DNA from 3 places in the Pseudomonas sp. GW821-FHT03E01 genome. Region 3 is predicted to be linked to each of the others. Evidence: predicted binding sites of a transcription regulator. Region 3 holds the regulator's gene; each other region holds the start of a gene.
The links. Region 3 encodes sigma-54, which starts transcription at its own class of promoters, with help from an activator protein. Its sites were predicted from a motif close to ANTGGCATNNANNTTGCTNT; they were not measured.
Positions count from the first base shown of each region.

Region 1 (4,376 bases), on a different contig from region 3:
CAGGCGGTGAAGCCCCACTGCTCACGGCGCAGGTTCGGCGCCATATCGGCGGCGATCATGGCGGCTTCCACCAGGAACGTGCCGACACCGCACATCGGGTCAGCCAGCGCGCCACCATCGGCGGCAATGCGCGGCCAGCCGGAACGGATCAGAATCGCTGCCGCGAGGTTTTCCTTCAGCGGCGCCGCGCCTTGCTGCAAGCGATAACCGCGCTGGTGCAGGCTGTGCCCGGACAGGTCGAGGGACAGGATGGCTTCGCCACGGTCCAGACGCAGGTGAACGCGCAGGTCCGGGTTGAGCTTGTCGATGGACGGGCGATCGCCTTGCGGGGTGCGCAGTTTGTCGACGATGGCATCCTTGACCTTCAAGGCGCCAAAGTGCGTGTTGTCGATGCCAGAGCCGTGACCGCTGAATTCGACGGCCAGGGTGCCGTCGTTGAGCATGTGGTCTTGCCAATCGATATCCAGCACGCCGTGATAGAGATCTTCGGCGTCCTTCATCGGGAAGCGCTTGAGCACCAACAGCACCCGGTTCGCCAGACGCGACCACAGGCACAGGCGATAAGCGGTTTCCATGGTGGCCATGCCGCGCACAGCCGAGGTGTGCTCGCGTGCTTCCTCAAGGCCAAGCCCGACGGCTTCCTCGATGAGCAGACCTTCAAGGCCTTTGGGGCAAGTGAGGAAGAGTTCGAAACGATCGGACATGGTAATTCCAGAGCCTTTAGCTAAGTGAACCGGCAACGCGTTGCCGATCCGGTTTTCAATCAGGCGTTTTTCTAACAGAACGCCCGCGTGGCACGAAGGTGTGCCGTCCCACCCTGACTGCTCGGGTTAAAAGAGCTTAGATGCCAGGGCAGATAAAAAAGTTGATGAAACAAAATGTCATAAGTCGACCCTTCGTCGAATAATACCCAAGAGCAACGGGTGTCATTCTCGTTAAGGCGCAACCCCCAGCATCCCAGCGAAGGGCCGATCATACCGGGCTTTGGCCAATCAACACGGCACAAATATCGTGTTACTTATGGCCATACCATCTTTATGGTTACGTTCTTATGACAAAACGGTCATTCCCTCGATGTGACGCATTGGTTAGAACTCCACTCAGGTTGACGTCGCAACGGCGTCAACACCTTGGCTCGCGACGCCGGCAGCGAGCCACCAACGGCAGAATTTTTCTGCCTGACCTCGATTGAGGTCGACGCGATACATACAGTCAACAAGTGAGGGAAACACCCTATGAGAAGACTTAAGCGTGATCCGTTGGAAAGAGCATTTTTGCGCGGATATCAATATGGCGTTGGTGGTAAATCCCGTGAGCTTTGCCCTTTTACTCTACCGTCGGTACGCCAAGCCTGGATCAATGGCTGGCGAGAAGGACGCGGCGACAATTGGGACGGTATGACCGGCACTGCGGGAATCCACAGACTCAACGAACTTCACGCCGTCGGCTAATACAGGGCACACACTCCGACACGACAATCTGATTACGCTACGACTTAACCACGCACGTCCTATCCGGACGGCGGGCTTCGGCCCAGGGGCTCCTTCGGGGAGCCCTTTTTTATGCCTGCAAAGAAACTACGGTGGTGAGGTCGTTTCTGTGGCGAGGGAGCTTGCTCCCGCTGGGCTGCGATGCGGCCCCAAAACCAATCAACCCGGAGTGTCAGGTAAAACGCGGTTGCAGGATTTACGACTGCTTCGCAGCCGAGCGGGAGCAAGCTCCCTCGCCACAAAAGCCCCCACCATCAGGGCCCAAATCAGGCTTCAGCGCAACGCGGCGATGGCATCTACCGATTCACGAATCAGTGCCGGGCCTTTATAGATAAAGCCCGAATAGATCTGCACCAGGCTCGCACCCGCAGTGATTTTCTCAGCCGCGTGCTTGCCTTCAGTGATACCGCCCACGGCGATGATCGGCAAGCGACCGGCCAGTTCCGCCGCCAGCACCTTCACGGTGTGGGTGCTCTTGTCGCGAACCGGTGCGCCGGACAACCCGCCCGCCTCGTCACCGTGCTCCAGGCCTTCGACGCCGACGCGGCTCAGGGTGGTGTTGGTGGCGATCACCGCATCCATCCCGGTTTCGATCAACGCCTGGGCGACTTGAGCGGTTTCTTCATCGCTCATGTCCGGTGCGATCTTGATCGCCAAAGGCACATGTTTGCCGTGGCGCAGGGCCAATTCCGCCCGGCGCGTGGCCAGGTCGGCGAGCAATTGCTTGAGCGAATCGCCGAATTGCAGGCTGCGCAGGCCCGGTGTGTTCGGCGAGCTGACATTGACCGTCACGTAGCTGGCGTGTGCGTAGACCTTGTCCAGGCAGATCAGGTAGTCGTCAACCGCACGTTCAACCGGCGTATCAAAGTTCTTGCCGATATTGATACCCAGCACGCCCTTGTACTTGGCTGCCGCCACGCGAGCGAGCAAGTGATCGACGCCGAGGTTGTTGAAACCCATGCGGTTGATGATCGCCTCGGCTTGGGGCAAGCGGAAAATCCGCGGTTTCGGATTACCCGGTTGCGGACGCGGGGTAATGGTACCGATTTCGACGAAACCGAAACCCAGTTGGGCAAATCCGTCGATCGCCGCGCCGTTCTTGTCCAGACCGGCCGCCAGACCCACCGGGTTCGGGAATTCCAGGCCCATGACCGTCACCGGCATTTTCGCCGGTGCCTTGCACAGTAAGCCGTTGAGGCCCAAACGCCCGCCCGCGCCGATCAGGTCCAGGGACAGATCGTGGGAGGTTTCCGGGGAAAGTTTGAACAGCAGCTGACGGGCCAGGGTGTACATGGGCAGGCTTGACTCGGGTGGCGATGAGAGGCGGCGATTATAGCCGCGCATCGAGTCCACAGGCGAGGCGCACGACAAAATCAGCCAGCGATGGCATATGCCTTGCACCAACATGATCATCAGCACTCATGCCAACGACGGAATGAGTGGAAGGACAATGGCGTCGTCACCGGCTCTGCTCGCGCAGAGGCCATGGGACGACGTTTTTTTTGGAAGGTGCAAATCGATGAATGAACCATCAGCCGGCCCACTGGCCTGGGTCAACGGCAGCGATGCCCCGGAAAAAACCGAAATAAACCTTGGCTTCATGGCTCTGAGCGACTGCGCCTCAGTGGTGGTCGCCGCCACCCAGGGCTTCGCCCAGCCTTACGGTCTGACCCTGAACCTCAAGCGCCAGTCGTCCTGGGCCAACCTGCGGGACAAACTGGTCAGCGGCGAACTCGACGCCGCCCACAGCCTGTACGGCCTGATTTACGCCGTGCACCTGGGCATCGGCGGCGTAGCCTCCACCGACATGGCCGTGCTCATGGGCCTGAACCAGAACGGCCAGAGCATCAACCTCTCCCACGGCTTGCAGGCCTTGGGCGTGACCAGTCCTGAAGCACTGGACCATCACGTGCACCAAAGTCGCCCAAAACTGACCTTCGCCCAGACATTTCCCACAGGCACCCACGCCATGTGGCTGTATTACTGGCTGGCGAGCCAGGGCATTCATCCGTTGCAGGATGTCGACAGCGTGGTGGTGCCGCCGCCACAAATGGTCGCGCACCTGCAAGCCGGGCGCATCGACGGGTTCTGCGTCGGCGAACCGTGGGCTGCCAGTGCGGTGCAACAGAATCTCGGTTTCACCATGGCCACCACCCAGACCATCTGGCCCGACCACCCGGAAAAAGTCCTCGGCTGCACCCGCGCCTTCGTCGAGCAATACCCCAATACCGCCCGGGCCCTGGTGATGGCGATCCTCGAGGCCAGCCGCTTCATTGAAGCCAGCCGCGAAAATCGCCGCAGCACCGCGCAACTGTTGAGCGCCCCCGAATACCTGGATGCCCCGCTCGATTGCATCGAACCGCGTTTGCTCGGCGACTATACCGACGGCCTGGGCAATCACTGGCAAGACCCGCATGCGATGCGTTTCCACAGTGGCGGAGAGGTCAATCTGCCGTATTTGTCCGACGGCATGTGGTTCATGACCCAGTTCCGTCGCTGGGGCTTATTGCGTGACGACCCGGATTACCTCGGCGTGGCCCGTCAGGTCCAGCAACTAGACTTATACCGAGAGGCCGCCACCGCTGTCGGCGTGCCCGCCCAGGTTCAGGAAATGCGCAGCAGTCAACTGATCGACGGCAAAGTCTGGGACGGTTCGGACCCGGCCGGCTATGCCCGCAGCTTCACGCTGCACGCCATGAGCGACAGCGCCCCCCTTCTCGCCAGCCGCTGACAGGAGCCTGCGAATATGTTGCGTATCCTGCTGATCAATGACACCGCGAAAAAAGTCGGGCGTCTGAAAGCGGCCCTGATCGAAGCCGGGTTCGAAGTCATCGACGAATCCGGCCTGACCATTGACCTGCCCGCGCGCGTCGAAACGGTGCGTCC
Region 1 is NZ_JBWKUI010000005.1:306,282-310,657, forward strand. It holds gene rlmKL (bifunctional 23S rRNA (guanine(2069)-N(7))-methyltransferase RlmK/23S rRNA (guanine(2445)-N(2))-methyltransferase RlmL) at 1-704, opposite strand, end outside; gene rmf (ribosome modulation factor) at 1,236-1,451, shown strand; gene AC07VO_RS10960 (quinone-dependent dihydroorotate dehydrogenase) at 1,764-2,783, opposite strand; gene AC07VO_RS10965 (CmpA/NrtA family ABC transporter substrate-binding protein) at 3,010-4,221, shown strand; gene AC07VO_RS10970 (ANTAR domain-containing response regulator) at 4,237-4,376, shown strand, end outside.
Region 1: a site for sigma-54 is predicted at 2,873-2,892, ahead of AC07VO_RS10965 (CmpA/NrtA family ABC transporter substrate-binding protein). Genes of this name have one in related genera too.

Region 2 (4,376 bases), on a different contig from region 3:
AGAACCTTGGCAGAAATGGCTTTGCCGTCGATATCGCGGGCAAATGTGGGGGTGCTGCTGATCAAGAGAGTCACCGTTGTCTTGATTGAATGGGGGTGAAGTGATCATCGCGGCGTCTTCACGCGCCGATGATCCATCAGAGACATGCAGGCAAGGGTGCTCAGGCTATCAGGTGAGGGCAGGCATACGCCACCGGAACACCAGCCAGCGATCAGACAGGCTGGGATCGAGCTCTCAATGCATCTTGCTGTGATCAGGCATGCCGAGCGCCTTAGTCTCGGCGTCAACGGTGATCGTCTCTTTTTCGCCCTTGGCGTTTTCCACGGTCAGGGTCAGGGGCACTTTGCCGCCTTCCTTAACCTGGGCCGTCAAATCCATCAACATGATGTGATAGCCATGGGGATCGAAGCTTACCGGTTTGCCGGCCGGCAGCGCGACGGACTCGACCTGGCTCATGCTCATCACATCGTCTTTCATGCTGGATTGGTGAATTTGCACGGTGTTCGCTACCGGCGACTGTACGCTGAGCAGTTTGCTATCGCTGTCGGCCTGCAGGGTCATGAAGGCGCCGGTCGAATGCTGACCGGCCACCGTCGCGCGGACCCAGGCGTCGCTCACCTGGGTTTGAGCGGACACCTGCCAAGCCATGCCAATCAGGGAAAGACCCAGGACCAGTTGTTTGATACCCAGCTGTTTAATACGTGGTGCGCAAATCGAAGTCATCAGCAGACCTCCATGACGGTGAGCAGGTCTTCTGCACACTCTTTAGCGGTAAGGGACGCGGACAGCCCCAGGCGCAAATTGCCTCGGGAGTCGAAAACGAAGCTGGTCGCGGTATGGGAGAGGGTATAGGTCGAACCGCTCGGGATCTTTTCATAGAACACACCGAACTCCTTGGCGGTGGCGGCGGTTTCTTCCAGCGTACCGTACAGTGCCTCGAAACTCGGATCGAAGGCCTTGACGTAGGCGTCGAGCATTTGCGGCGTATCGCGCTCGGGGTCCAGGGTGATGAAGATCACTTGCAGGCGTTCGCCATCGCGGCCCATCAGTTTTTTCGCCTGTGCTGCACGGGCCAGCGTCGTCGGGCAGACCGCCGGACATTGGGTGAAGCCGAAGAAGATCATCGGCATCAGGCCCCGATAGCTGCCCAGCATCCGGTACTCGCCCTGGGCGTCCTTGAGTTTGAAGGTACGCCCCATGATCTTGTCACTGAGGTCCTTGCCGTACTTGAACGACAGCTTGCTGCTGTCATCGCAGCCAGCGAGCAGGCCGAGGCTCAGCAGGCTCATGCCGCGCAGGACCGTGCGACGGGTATACAACGTACTCATGAACAAAAGCATCCTGTGTAGCGACCGGGAATCTACAGTGGCTGATCAATCAGACGAAAAAAAGCGCATGGATGTTAACAAACTGTTGCCCTGTGACGCTTAATCGATGGCTTGGCGGCATGCGCCAAAAGGTCGCGGCCTCGATATATCTGAAAATACAAATACGCGATGCTGCTGAAGGCAACGCTTACCCGGGCCGGTAAGTTGAGCAGCGACGAGCCGCAATTACTGATTTGACGACTGCTGCGCAGCCGAACGCAGCCTCGCAGGCTCGGCAGCTGCTACAGATCGGCATTGACGCTTGCCCGAATGGCACCGGGAAATGCCCGGCAGGGTGTAGCGCATGCACTTTTAAAGAGCCACGCCTGACAACATGCACCAGTGCGAAGCGGTTTCCTGAGCTGTTCCTTCCTTCAGTCCCAACGTCCGCCCACCCGCTCGCGGGGGGCTGCAAAGTTGACTCGCGCCTGATGAGACCCGCCCGGGGCGCGGTCTTTATCAAACTCTCCCATCGTTCAGCCGTTGGTTTTCCAGAACTGAGGAAGTCATGCGCTGCAGACTGGCACAAAGGCTGCATTCTCCCTTCAGCCTCATCTGAAAAAGAGGGGCAGCCCACTCGATCAACGAAGATCGACCGGCCGGGCAGGTCGTGGGCAACATCGGTGGATCAGGCGAAGGCGCCAGGTCGAACACCGCGAAGAACAGGCAAAGACGCCTGAAACCGAGAGGTTTCAGGCGTTTTTTTTTGCTTTTTTATCCGTGATTGGCTTTGGCTGGGTGCTTACTATGAATTCCAATGTTGCCGCATTGAACAAACTGCAAACGCTGATCGTGATCGGCAATGGCATGGTCGGACATCATTGTGTCGAGCAGCTCATCGAGCGCGGCGCCCTCGACCATTACCGCCTGCATGTCTTCAGCGAAGAGCCGATGCGTGCCTACGATCGTGTGCATCTGTCCGAGTATTTCGGCGGTCGCGATGCCGAATCGCTGGCCCTGGGCGAAGCCTCCCTGTATCAAACGCCGGGCGTCACCCTGCATTTGGGTGTGCCGGTGCTGGAAATCGACCGCGCCCGGCGCCAGGTGATTACCGCGCAAGGTTGCGTCGCCTACGACAAACTGGTTCTGGCCACCGGCTCTTATCCCTTCGTGCCACCCATTGAGGGGGCCGAAGGCGACTCGCGCCTGGTGTATCGCACCCTTGAAGACCTCGACGCGATTCGTGCTGCGGCGGCCAATGCCCGGCGTGGCGTGGTGGTCGGCGGTGGCCTGCTCGGTCTGGAGGCCGCCAACGCCCTGAAAAGCCTGGGCCTGGAAGCCCATGTGGTGGAATTCGCCCCGCGCCTGATGCCGGTGCAGCTGGACGAGCAGGGCGGTCTGGCGCTGAAGGCGCAAATCGAGCGGCTCGGTGTGGGTGTGCACCTGTCCCGTGGCACGCAGTCGATCAGTGCCGGCGAGCAGTACCGCTACCGGATGAATTTTGCCAACGACGAATTTCTTGAAGCCGACCTGATCGTGTTCTCCGCCGGCATCCGTGCGCAAGATGCATTGGCCCGCCAATGCGCACTGGACATTGGTCCTCGCGGCGGCGTGGTGATCGACGACCAGTGCCTGACCAGCGATCCGCACATCTACGCCATCGGCGAGTGTGCCGCCTGGAATGGCAGCCTCTTCGGCCTGGTCGCCCCCGGTTATCAGATGGCCCGTGGCGTCGCGTCGCTGCTGTGCAATCAAGCCGCCGAGCCGTTCCAGGGCGCCGACATGTCGACCAAGCTCAAACTGCTCGGTGTTGACGTCGGCTCCATCGGCGATGCCCATGCGCAGACACCGGGCGCGCGCAGTTATCAGTTCATCGATGAAGCGACGGCCAGCTATCGCCGCCTGGTGGTGGATGCCGACAGCAAGCGTGTACTTGGCGCAGTGTTGGTCGGCGACAACAGCTATTACGACACCTTGCTGCAATACATGCAGAACGGCATTGCCTTGCCGTCGGAACCGGCCAGCCTGATTCTGCCGTCCTCCACCGGCGCGCCAACCCTGGGCCCGGGCGCGTTGCCCGAGTCGGCAACGGTGTGCTCGTGCCATAACGTCACCAAGGGCTCGATCTGCTCGGCCATCGATGGCGGCTGCACCGACCTGGGCCTGCTCAAGTCGCAGACCAAGGCGTGCACCGGTTGCGGCGGTTGCGCGGGGCTGCTCAAGCAAGTCTTCGAGCATGAACTGATTGCCCGTGGCGTCAGCGTCGACAAGAGCCTGTGCGAACACTTCGCCTACACCCGCCAAGAGCTTTATGCGCTGGTGCGGGTAGAAGGGGTGATCACTTTCGAAGAACTGCTGGCCAAGCACGGCCGTGGACACACCGGTTGCGACGTGTGCAAACCGGCAGTGGGCTCGATCCTCGCCTCGTGCTGGAACCAGCCGATCATGGACGCCTCGCTGGTGCCGTTGCAGGACACCAACGATACCTTCATGGCCAACATGCAGAAGAACGGCACCTATTCGGTCGTGCCGCGCATTGCTGGCGGTGAGATCACTGCCGACAAACTGATCGCGATCGGCGTGGTGGCGAAGAAATACGACCTCTACACCAAGATCACCGGCGGCCAGCGGATCGACCTGTTCGGCGCGCAGTTGCATCAGTTGCCGGACATTTGGTCCGAGCTGATCGAGGCCGGTTTCGAAACCGGGCACGCCTACGGCAAGTCGACCCGTACCGTGAAGTCTTGCGTGGGCAGCACCTGGTGCCGTTACGGCGTGCAGGACAGCGTGAAAATGGCCCTGACCCTCGAAGATCGCTACAAAGGCCTCCGCTCGCCGCACAAGCTCAAGTTCGCCGTCTCCGGTTGTACCCGTGAATGTGCCGAGGCGCAGAGCAAGGATGTCGGCGTGATCGCTACCGAGAACGGCTGGAACCTCTATGTGGCCGGCAACGGCGGCATGCGTCCGCGTCACGCCGAGTTGTTCGCCACCGACCTGGACGATGCAACCCTGATCCGTTACATCGACCGTTTCTTGATGTTCTACATCCGCACCGCCGATAAATTGCAG
Region 2 is NZ_JBWKUI010000001.1:76,376-80,751, forward strand. It holds gene AC07VO_RS00345 (bifunctional 5,10-methylenetetrahydrofolate dehydrogenase/5,10-methenyltetrahydrofolate cyclohydrolase) at 1-65, opposite strand, end outside; gene AC07VO_RS00350 (copper chaperone PCu(A)C) at 235-723, opposite strand; gene AC07VO_RS00355 (SCO family protein) at 723-1,328, opposite strand; gene nirB (nitrite reductase large subunit NirB) at 2,115-4,376, shown strand, end outside.
Region 2: a site for sigma-54 is predicted at 1,887-1,906, ahead of nirB (nitrite reductase large subunit NirB). Genes of this name have one in related genera too.

Region 3 (4,376 bases):
GCCCGTGGCGGCGAGGGTGCCGCGCGCGAATTCTGCGAATTGATCCTGCGCGCCCAGGGCCGCCTCGATGCGGCCAACGCCGCGTACCTGTGAGCCCATCATGCTGAGCAAAAAGATTCGCAACATCCTGATATTCGGTTGCATCGCGGCGCTATTCGCTGCGGTCGGCTATTGGAACATCAGCCCGGAACGCTTCCTCGACAAGCCAGTGGCGCATGTCGATGAAGCCATGATCGACTATTACGCAACCAACGCCCACAGCGTGCAGTACCTGCCGGACGGCAAACTGCAGTATGAAATGACGTCCGACAAGGTCGAACACCTGAAGGCGACGGAAGTGACGTTGCTGTCCAACCCTGACCTGAACATGTTTCGTGGCACCGAATTCCCTTGGCACGTCCAGAGCGAACGCGGCGAAGTCAACCCGGACGGCACCCAGGTCGAGCTGATCGACTCGGTACGTATCACGCGTTTCGACGAAAAAAACCGTAAAACCCTGATTACCACCACCCGTATGACAGTGTTCCCGCAGCAGCAATATGCGCAGACCGATCAACCCGTTAGAATCGATGGCGCCGGCGGTGTATCGACAGGCAACGGAATGAAAGCGTACTTGAAAGAAAGCAGGATACACCTGCTATCGAACGTAAGAGGACAGTATGAGGCTCGTTAAAACCCTCCCTATTTTGCTCAGTCTGAGCGCAGCACTGGGAAGCGTGAGCGCCTGGGCTCTGCCGACCGATCAAGCGCAGCCTATCCGCATCCAGGCCGACGACGCCCAACTGGACGACAAGAACGGTGTTGCCACCTATAAAGGTGATGTGATCATCACTCAGGGCTCGATGATCGTTAAGGGCAACACCGTGACCATCACCCGCACGCCAACAGGCGAGATCGATGTGGTGACCTCGGTGGGCAACCTCGCCTACTTCGAGCAACTGCAGACCGCTGGCGACACCAAGCCTGTTCAGGGCTGGGGCGTAACCATCCAGTACCACGCAGCGCAAAACCGCGTCGTACTGATCGACAAGGCCAAAGTTGTCGACAAGGACAACAACGTCACCCAGGGCGAAAAAATCGTCTATGACACGATCAAGAAACTCGCCAGCGCCGGTCGCGCCACGGGCAGCAAGGTCACCGAGACACGTCCGCGTATCGACATGGTGATCCAGCCGAAGAAGAAAACCGACGAGAAAACCCAGTAATGGCAACTCTGAAAGCTCAGCATCTGGCCAAGAGCTACAAGAGCCGCCAGGTCGTGCGTGACGTCAGCCTGTCCATCGACAGCGGCCAGATCGTCGGCCTGCTTGGCCCCAACGGCGCCGGCAAAACCACCTGTTTTTACATGATCGTGGGTCTGGTACAGGCCGATCAGGGTCGCGTACTGATCGATGACCTGGACGTCAGCCACCAGCCGATGCACGGTCGCGCGAAGGCCGGTATCGGCTATCTTCCGCAAGAAGCGTCGATCTTCCGCAAGCTGTCGGTGACCGACAATATCATGGCCATCCTCGAGACCCGCAAGGAGCTCGACAAGGCCGGTCGCCGCAAAGAGCTGGAAAGCCTGCTGCAGGAATTTCACATCCACCACATTCGTGACAGCCTTGGCATGAGCCTGTCCGGTGGTGAACGCCGTCGGGTGGAAATCGCCCGGGCACTGGCCACCAACCCGAAATTCATCCTCCTCGACGAACCCTTCGCCGGCGTGGACCCGATCTCGGTGGGCGACATCAAGCAGATCATCCACCACCTCAAGGCCAAAGGCATTGGCGTGCTGATCACTGACCACAACGTCCGTGAAACCCTGGACATCTGCGAAACCGCCTACATCGTCAACGATGGCCAGCTGATCGCTGAAGGCGACTCCGCCACCATCCTGGCCAACGAACTGGTCAAGGAAGTGTATCTGGGCCATGAGTTCCGCCTGTAAGCGCTGAGGTGCCTGGCCAGTCGCCTTGGTGCTCATATCAATAAAAAATCAATAGTTTTTTATTGTTACAGCGCTCTAGGCAAACACTTCAGTTTCAGGCATATAATTTGCTTATGTTTGGCGCTTCGGCGCCCTGTAGTGGATGGCGCATGTGCGCCGGCGAATAAGGTGTTAAGCCCCTGCCATGAAACCATCGCTAGTCTTGAGAATGGGCCAGCAGCTGACGATGACACCGCAGCTGCAACAGGCCATCCGCCTGCTCCAATTGTCGACCCTGGACCTGCAACAGGAAATCCAGGAGGCCCTGGAGTCCAATCCGATGCTCGAACGCCAGGAAGAAGGCGACGACTTCGATAACGCAGACCCCTTGGCCGACAAAGCCGAACAGCAACCCAACACCGACATTCAGGAACCCTCCTACCAGGAAACCGCCCCGACGGTGGATAACCTTGAGGAAGGCGACTGGAACGAGCGCATTCCCAACGAATTGCCTGTCGATACCGCCTGGGAAGACGTCTACCAGACCAGCGCCAGCAGCCTGCCGAGCAACGATGACGACGAGTGGGATTTCACCACCCGTACTTCGGCCGGTGAAAGCCTGCAAAGCCATTTGCTCTGGCAACTGAACCTGGCACCGATGTCCGACACCGATCGCCTGATCGCCGTGACCCTGATCGACTGCATCAACAATCAGGGCTATCTGGACGAAACCCTCGAGGAAATCCTCGAGGCCTTCGATCCGGAACTGGACATCGAACTGGACGAAATCGAAGCCGTCCTGCACCGCATCCAGCAATTCGAGCCCGCCGGTATCGGCGCCCGCAACCTCGGTGAATGCCTGCTGCTGCAACTGCGCCAACTGCCCGCCAAGACCCCTTGGCTGACCGAGGCCAAGCGCCTGGTCACCGATTACATCGACCTGCTCGGCAGCCGCGACTACAGCCAGCTGATGCGCCGTATGAAGCTCAAGGAAGATGAACTGCGCCAGGTGATCGAACTGGTCCAGAGCCTCAACCCGCGCCCGGGGTCGCAAATCGAGTCCACCGAAGCCGAATACGTCGTTCCCGACGTGATCGTGCGCAAGGACAACGAGCGCTGGCTGGTGGAACTGAACCAGGAGTCGGTGCCGCGCCTGCGGGTCAACGCCCAATACGCCGGCTTCGTACGCCGCGCCGATACCAGCGCTGACAACACCTTCATGCGTAATCAGTTGCAGGAGGCTCGCTGGTTCATCAAGAGCCTGCAAAGCCGCAACGAAACCCTGATGAAAGTGGCCACCCAGATCGTCGAGCATCAACGCGGCTTCCTGGAGTACGGCGACGAGGCCATGAAACCGCTGGTGCTGCATGACATCGCCGAAGCGGTGGGCATGCACGAATCGACGATTTCACGGGTGACCACGCAAAAATTCATGCATACCCCACGGGGCATCTATGAACTGAAATACTTTTTTTCCAGCCACGTCAGTACCTCCGAAGGCGGTGAATGCTCGTCTACGGCGATCCGCGCGATCATCAAAAAACTGGTTGCCGCGGAAAATCAGAAAAAGCCGTTGAGTGACAGCAAGATCGCTGGTTTACTGGAGGCACAAGGCATTCAGGTGGCTCGCCGCACCGTCGCCAAGTACCGCGAATCCCTAGGAATCGCGCCTTCGAGCGAACGCAAGCGGTTGATGTAGAGCCACGCCACAGCGTTCCAGTGGTAGATCATCGGATCTACCGCTTTATGCACTGGCAACGAAGGAGAAGCTGTATGCAAGTCAACATCAGTGGACACCAACTGGAAGTGACCGAACCTCTTCGCACCTACATCGGCGAAAAACTCGAACGATTAGAGAGGCATTTCGACAAGATCACCAACGTGCAGGTCACGATGACGGTCGAGAAGCTCAAGCAGAAAATCGAAGCCACGCTGCATATTCCCGGCAATGAGGTGGTCGCTAACGCGGAACATACCGATATGTACGCAGCGATCGACGCACTGACCGACAAGCTGGATAAACAACTCAAAAAGCATAAGGAAAAGACCCAGAGCCTCCTCCAGGGCGCGACCGGTCGTTAACACTCCCAACCCATGATCCGACTTGAAAGCATCCTGACCCCCGGCCGTTCCCTGGTGAACGTGCCGGGCGGCAGTAAAAAGAAAGCCCTCGAGCAAATTGCCAACCTCATCCATCGCGAAGTGCCGGATCTGGCCATGCAGGATGTCTTCGAGAGTCTGGTCGCCCGTGAAAAACTCGGTTCCACCGGCTTTGGCAACGGTATCGCCATCCCCCACTGCCGTCTCAAGGGCTGCGGATCGCCCATCAGTGCCTTGATGCACCTGGATGCACCCATCGATTTCGACGCCATCGACGGCGCTCCGGTTGACCTGCTGTTTGTACTGCTGGTCCCCGAAGCCGCCACCGATGCGCACCTGGAGTTGCTGCGCCAGATCGCCAGCATGC
Region 3 is NZ_JBWKUI010000008.1:25,028-29,403, reverse strand. It holds gene AC07VO_RS14875 (KdsC family phosphatase) at 1-93, shown strand, start outside; gene lptC (LPS export ABC transporter periplasmic protein LptC) at 101-673, shown strand; gene lptA (lipopolysaccharide transport periplasmic protein LptA) at 660-1,205, shown strand; gene lptB (LPS export ABC transporter ATP-binding protein) at 1,205-1,930, shown strand; gene AC07VO_RS14855 (RNA polymerase factor sigma-54) at 2,115-3,608, shown strand; gene hpf (ribosome hibernation-promoting factor, HPF/YfiA family) at 3,683-3,991, shown strand; gene ptsN (PTS IIA-like nitrogen regulatory protein PtsN) at 4,004-4,376, shown strand, end outside.